Regions from separate parts of the Variovorax sp. 10N432 genome, predicted to be linked through region 2. Evidence: riboswitches for the same ligand, from Rfam matches in the RefSeq annotation. Region 2 holds a riboswitch; the other holds the start of a gene.
What was found. A riboswitch is a leader RNA that binds a small molecule or an ion and turns the genes downstream of it on or off. The one in region 2 is predicted to bind ZMP and ZTP.
Positions count from the first base shown of each region.

Region 1: another riboswitch for ZMP and ZTP. It lies ahead of glyA (serine hydroxymethyltransferase); the one in region 2 lies ahead of AC1DF3_RS05210 (tetrahydrofolate dehydrogenase/cyclohydrolase catalytic domain-containing protein).

Region 1 is NZ_JBFTHX010000007.1:189,528-192,922, reverse strand. Features, by position in the region: gene nrdR (transcriptional regulator NrdR) at 1-135, opposite strand, end outside; gene glyA (serine hydroxymethyltransferase) at 151-1,395, opposite strand; ZMP/ZTP riboswitch at 1,437-1,564, opposite strand; gene AC1DF3_RS11260 (transglycosylase SLT domain-containing protein) at 1,603-2,448, opposite strand; gene AC1DF3_RS11255 (DUF748 domain-containing protein) at 3,044-3,395, shown strand, end outside.
Region 2 is NZ_JBFTHX010000003.1:192,880-196,274, reverse strand. Features, by position in the region: gene AC1DF3_RS05215 (hypothetical protein) at 119-454, shown strand; gene AC1DF3_RS05210 (tetrahydrofolate dehydrogenase/cyclohydrolase catalytic domain-containing protein) at 634-1,509, opposite strand; ZMP/ZTP riboswitch at 1,533-1,612, opposite strand; gene AC1DF3_RS05205 (GNAT family N-acetyltransferase) at 1,656-2,078, opposite strand; gene AC1DF3_RS05200 (GntR family transcriptional regulator) at 2,098-2,832, opposite strand; gene AC1DF3_RS05195 (aromatic ring-hydroxylating dioxygenase subunit alpha) at 3,122-3,395, shown strand, end outside.

The DNA of each region.
Region 1 (3,395 bases), on a different contig from region 2:
GTCCGGCCGCTCGTAGGTGGTGAAGCGCTTGTCGCAGCCTCCGCACTGGCGCCGGCGGCGCACGAAGTCGCCGTCTTCCGAGACCCGGGTCTCCATGACCTGGGTCTCCAGATGACCGCAGAAGGGGCACTTCATGCGCTGTCGTGCCGGTTATTTGTAGACCGGGAAGCGGCTGGTGAGCGCGTGCACCTTGGCCCGCACCGCATCGATGTTCGCTGCGTCGCGCGGGTTCTCGAGCACGTCGGCGATCAGGTTGGCGGTGGCGCGCGCTTCCTCGTCCTTGAAGCCGCGGGTGGTCATCGCCGGCGTGCCGATGCGCACGCCGCTGGTGACCATCGGCTTTTCGGGGTCGTTCGGGATCGCGTTCTTGTTGATCGTCATGTGGGCCGCGCCCAGCACGGCTTCGGCTTCCTTGCCGGTGATGCCCTTGGCGCGCAGGTCGACCAGCATCACGTGGCTTTCGGTACGGCCGCTGACGATGCGCAGGCCGCGCTCGGTCAGCGTCTCGGCGACGATCCGTGCATTGGTCACGACTTGCTGCTGGTAGGCCTTGAACTCGGGCGACAGCGCTTCCTTGAAGGCCACCGCCTTGGCCGCGATCACGTGCATCAGCGGGCCCCCCTGCAGGCCGGGGAAGATGGCGCTGTTGATCGCCTTCTCGTGCTGCGACTTCATCAGGATGATGCCGCCGCGCGGGCCGCGCAGGCTCTTGTGGGTGGTCGAGGTGACGACGTCCGCGTGCGGCACCGGGTTCGGGTACACGCCTGCTGCCACCAGGCCGGCGTAGTGGGCGATGTCGACCATGAAGATGGCGCCGACATCCTTGGCGACCTTGGCGAAGCGCTCGAAGTCGATCCGCAGCGAATAGGCCGAGGCGCCGGCGATGATCAGCTTGGGCAGGTGCTCGTGCGCCTTGCGTTCCATGGCGTCGTAGTCGATGGCTTCGTCGGCGTTCAGGCCGTAGCTCACGACATTGAACCACTTGCCGCTCATGTTGAGGGGCATGCCGTGGGTCAGGTGGCCGCCTTCGGCCAGGCTCATGCCCATGATGGTGTCGCCGGGCTTCAGGAAGGCCAGCATCACGGCCTCGTTGGCCGAGGCGCCGCAATGCGGCTGCACGTTGGCGGCGTCGGCGCCGAAGATCTGCTTGATGCGGTCGATGGCCAGCTGCTCGGCCACGTCGACGTGCTCGCAGCCGCCGTAATAGCGCTTGCCCGGATAGCCCTCGGCGTACTTGTTGGTGAGCTGCGAGCCCTGGGCGGCCATGACGGCCGGCGAGGCGTAGTTTTCGCTCGCGATCAGCTCGATGTGGTGCTCCTGGCGGGCGTTCTCGGCCTGGATGGCAGCCCAGATTTCAGGATCGGTCTGTTCGACCAGGATATTGCGGTGGTACATGGCAGTCCTTCAAGACGATGGTCCTTGTTCTTCAACCAAACAAGGGCTGCCCAGGCGAACGGCTGATCACCCGCAAACGAACCGCGGGCGGCACGCTTCCCAGTGGTAGTCCACGTCAGCGCAATGCACCTGAAAAGGGTTGCGCCTATCGCCAGTCGCGTGCCGGCCGAGTGTAGCCGACGGCGGGCGCCGGCGCGGCCCGAAGGGCTAGGAATCGCCGAGCAGGGCGACTTGCTGCGGATCAGGCTGGGCCGGCTTGGCCGCTGCCGGCGGCGCCACGACCTGGACCGGATTGGCGCGCGGCGCCGGCGTCGTCGTGGGCGGCGCGCGGCCGGCGACCACCTGGCGCAGCCGCTCGTGCTCGGCCAGCACCTTGCCGGCATAGCCGCCGTCCTCGGTCAGATTGGCGGCGCCGACGTAGTAGCGCAGGCCGCCCTCGAGGGAGCCGGCGCGGGCGATGCATTCCTGCAGCACCTTGACGCCGACGCGCATGTTGGTCACCGGGTCGAAGGCGGTCAGGGTTCCGCCGGCGCTTTCGTACTTCTCGCCGTGGACCCGGGTCATGACCTGCATCAGGCCCTGGGCGCCGACCTGGCTCTGGGCGAAGGGATTGAAGCTGGACTCGACCGCCATGATCGCCAGGATCAGGGTCGGGTCGAGCTTGGTTTTCTTGCCGAGGTCGAAAGCCTCGGCGACCAGCACGCTCAATGGCTCGGCCGCCACCCGGTACTTCTTGCTGAGCCAGTAGGCCACCGCGGCCTGCTGCTTGGGCAGTTCGTGAGGGCTGGCGGCGGTGGTCCGCTCGATCGCGGTGGGCTCCAGGTCGCTGACCTCGACGGCCTRGGGCACGGGCTTGCGCGATTGCAGCCAGCCCATCAGCTGCTCTTCGCCGGTCTGCCGCAGGTCCGGGCGGGCGGCCAGCGCCAGAACGGCGAACACGGTCGCCAGCCCGAGCAGGGCGAAGCTGTTGTGGGTGATCTCGAAGAAGCCGTCGACCACGTCGGACACGAAGGTCCGTAGCCCGCGGGCTGTGGCATCTAACGCCTGTTTCATCGCTCTTCCTTTCTGTGCGGCACCCGTTCGCAGCGCCACGGGGGCGGAGCAGAAAGGAAGCGGCGCTTGGATTGGTACGAATCAGGACCGCGCGAAAAATAGGGAGAGAGCGCGGCCGCCTGATCAAGCCGGCAGATGCCGGCAGCGGATTTGGGAGAGTCCGGCCACTCGGGGGCTCGGGAAAGATTGGCATTCTAGGGACCGCTAAATATCTGGTCAAGAATATAAGATAGGTCTGATATTCTAATTTCGATGTAAAGAAATGTATGAAATAGTGCACGAATCGGCTGCACGAGATCCATTGAAAACGCGATTTGCAATCCATCCGCATAGCGCATAGGCTCTAATTGCCTGAGCTATCAGGCGTCTACCAAGGTCCAGTGGCCCGACGAGCAAAATCCGACGGTCCAGCGGCTGAGGCCCAACGGTGGCAATCCCTTGCTGCCAGCATGACCGGAACGATTGAACTTCCGGTCGAGCGAAAAGATGGCATGGGCGTTTCGCCCGCCATCGAGCCCGGAGGCCTGACTTCGCGTCGAGCCGCCGGGCTTTCTCACTTTGGGGCCGCCATGGGTTTGGGGCACACTCCCCATCGATGAATGCTGCTTTGCTGAAACAGAACAAATGGGTGCGGCGCGGGCTCTGGACGCTGCTGATCCTGCTGGCGGTCTGGGTGATCGCATGGCTGGCGGTACCGCCGATCGTCAAGGGCCAGGTGCAGAAGATCGCCAGCGACAAGCTGGGCCGCCAGGTCACGGTGGGCAAGATCGAGTTCAAGCCCTGGACGCTCGAGCTCGCGGTGAACGACCTGCGCATCGCCACTGCCGACGGCAGCCAGCCGCAGGTCGCCGTCAAGCGCATCTATGTCGACGCCGAGCTGCAGTCCATCCTGCGCCTCGCACCGGTGATCGACGCGGTCCGGATCGAGGCGCCTGCGATCCAGCTCA
Region 2 (3,395 bases):
CAACCGGCACCACCCAAGCAGCCATGCCACCCGAATCTCGGCGGCCAAATCGATACTTGACTCGGCCATCGCTCAGGACTACTTTCCGCCCTCTCTGGACCTCAAAGGAGATACCGTGATGGCTTTTTCTCGAATCGCATCGGGAGTCTTGCTCTCGGGTTGTGTCGCGCTCGGTGCCAGCTATTCGTTTGCCCAGACGTCGCCGTCAGAGCGTGAGGCTGCGGCCGCCGCCCAGGCAAAGCGCCAAGGCAAGCTGCCGACCAAGGGCGATGAACAGTATCTTCAGAACGCGCTCAAGCGCTGCGAACGCCAGCCGGAGGGGACTGCGCGAGACGCTTGTGTCAAGCGCGTGACTGACGCCGGCGACACCACGACACGGGGTAGTGTCGAAGGGGGCGGGAAGATTCGCACCAACACCATGCAGGTGCCTGCGACCGAAGCGCCCAAGAAATGAGGGCGCCACCCTGGCGCGAGACGCGCTACCGTGCGGCGACCAGTCGTTGCCGCTCGGTTGAAGGTCCGATTGCTGGCTGATTCCGTCTAGCCGCTACGGGCGGCGTGTTCACCATCGATGCTCAACGCAGGCAAGCGCGAAATCGCTGACTGACTGCGGATTCTGCAGTCAAGCCCACCTCACCGTGGCGTTTCTTTCGACTGTGACTCGGCCGCTTGTAGCGTTTGCTCAAGCAGAACCGATATTGTCATCGGCCCGACGCCGCCGGGCACAGGTGTGACGGCTGAACACCGGCTCATTAGATTGCGAGGCTCGATATCACCGATGCCGCCAGCGTGGTAGCCCGCATCGACAACGACCGAATCATCGGCAATCCAATCGGCAGCGATAAAGTGCGGTTTGCCCAATGCACCGACAACAATCTGCGCGCGCCGCACTTCTCGCTCCAGATTTCGCGTGCGGGAATGACAGAGAGTGACGGTGGCTCCAGCATTGGAAAGCATCAACGCCATCGGCTTTCCAAGGATGGCGCTCCGGCCGACCACGACTGCTCGCTGGCCGGCAATCTCAATGCCGTAGTCAGTCAGCAGCCTCATGATTCCAGAGGGGGTAGCCGAACCAAACGCTTCTTGTCCCAATGCCATGCGCCCGAATCCATGAGAGGTGACGCCATCGACATCCTTGTCGATTCGAATGCAATCGAAGCAAGCGCGTTCGTCTATGTGCAACGGTACCGGGTGCTGCAACAGAATGCCATGGACGTCAGGGTCCTTGTTGAGCGCATCGATGACGTCACACACCTCTCTTGTGCTGGCTGACGCAGGCAACACCAGCGCCTTCGAGTGCATTCCGACGCGCCGGCATGCGTTGGCCTTCATTCGGACGTAGACCGCCGAAGAAGGGTCGTCGCCGACCAGGATGGTGGCGAGAGTGGGCACGCGGCCCTGGTGTCGTAGCGCAAAGCCGCGAATCGACTCCGTGAGTTTGGCTTCGCAACGCACTGCGAGCGCTTTGCCGTCGAGAACGACACATTCAGACCTGGTGCCACCGTTCATATCAGTTTCCTTGCAGGAAAACAGTCGGGTGCCCAGGCGAGCGGCAATGATTCGCCTGCGCTCCACGGTGGAACTCACCTTATCGCCAGTTACGCGGGCGGAGCAATGATAGATGACCAGTGACGCCGCATCCTGCCCCTTGCACCTCAGAGCTTCTTCATCATGAACGCCAGGTAGAACCCATCGGTGTGGTTGTCGATGCGCCCGAACTCCTGGTAGCCGCGCTTCGCATAGAAGTCGCGGGCCTGCCATTCGAAGGTATCGAGCTTGGCGCTGTGCGCGCCCAGGCGCTTCGCCTGCGTCTCGGCCTGCCCAAGCAGCTCGCTGCCAAGCCCGGCTGTCCTGGCCGCCTCGTCGACCCAAAGCACGTCGATGTGGAGCCAGTAAAGGAAGACGTAGCCGCGAAGCCCTCCGACCATTCGACCTTGCTCATCCCTTGCGCTCAGCCATACCGGTTGAGATTCGGGATACTCGCCCACGAATTCGTAGTTGAAGTGGCGCAGCCGTCGACCGAGCTCGCCCGACCGCACCTCCTCTTGCGTCGCTTCGACGATGGTCCAGGCTGTCATGGCGGGCACAGCGCCCCTGTCAGGGCCGCGTCTTCCCAGCCACCAGCCGCATCCCCGGCATCAGTTCGGCCGCGAGCTCCGGCCGTTCGAGCGCGTAGTCGAGGTTCATGCGTGCGATCTCGACGTGCTCCTCGCCCAGCGCCTGCGCGCGCGAGCCTTGCCCGCGCTCGATCGCCTGCACCATCGCGTGGTGCGTGCGGTGGGCCTGCTTCATCCACTGGTGCCCCTCCTCCATCGACGACTGCATCGGCAGCATGGCGCTCGGCGACGCGAAGGGCTGGCCGTCCAGCATGTCCATCACGCGCTGGAGCGCGACATTGCCGCAGCCCTGCATGATCAGCTGGTGGAAGCGGTCGTTCATCTGGACGTAGGCCGCGTAGTCGTCCAGGCCCATTTCGGGCTTGTTGACCGCCTTGTCGCCCTCGTCGAGGCAGTCGTGAAGGTCGCGCAGCAGCTGGCGCGAGGCACCGTCCTCGGCCAGCAGACGGGCCGCGAAGCCTTCGATCACGCCGCGCACGCGGATCGCGTCGGCGATCTCCTGAGACGTGAAGCGGCGCATCTGGTAGCCGCCGCTCGGCGACTGCTCGATCAGGCCCTCGTGCTCCAGGCTGGTGAGCGCCAGCCGCACGGGCGTGCGCGAGGCGCCGAGCTTCTCCGCCAGCGGGATCTCGGCCAGCCGCTCGCCGGGCACGAATTCGCCCTTGAGGATCAGGTCGCGAAGTTGAACCAGCACACGGTTTTGTTGGGAGTCCATCTGGAGCAGCGGAACGAAGAATGCCTCGATTCTAAGGAGATCAGCCGTGGCTGCACACAGTCAGGCCAACTTGGTCCGATTGTTGCATACATGTCGCAAGCAGTGCATTCAGAAAGAGAAAATGCACCTCGAAGATGCGTCGACTTCTAAGTAATAACCCTTGTTTTAGCGCCTGAATGCCCCCGCAGGAATCTAAATGGATTGACCTGGATCAGAAATCGCCCAGACAATGTATGCAATTGCATGCAGCGCATGTTTCAGACAGTCACCCCCACGATGGAGCACCCCCATGATCAGTGCAGAACAGAATGATTTCATCACCCGGGTCGGCCGGGGCACCCCCGCCGGCACGCTGTTGCGCCGCTACTGGCAGCCGGTGGCGCTGGCCGACGAACTCGCCGGTCCGCGCCCGGTCAAGGCGGTGCAGCTGATGGGCCAGCACTTCGTCCTGTTCCGCGACGAGCAGGGCCAGCTGGGCATGCTCGACCGCGACTGTCCGCACCGCGGCGCCGACCTGGCTTTCGGCCGCCTCGAGCACGGCGGCCTGCGCTGCCCCTTCCATG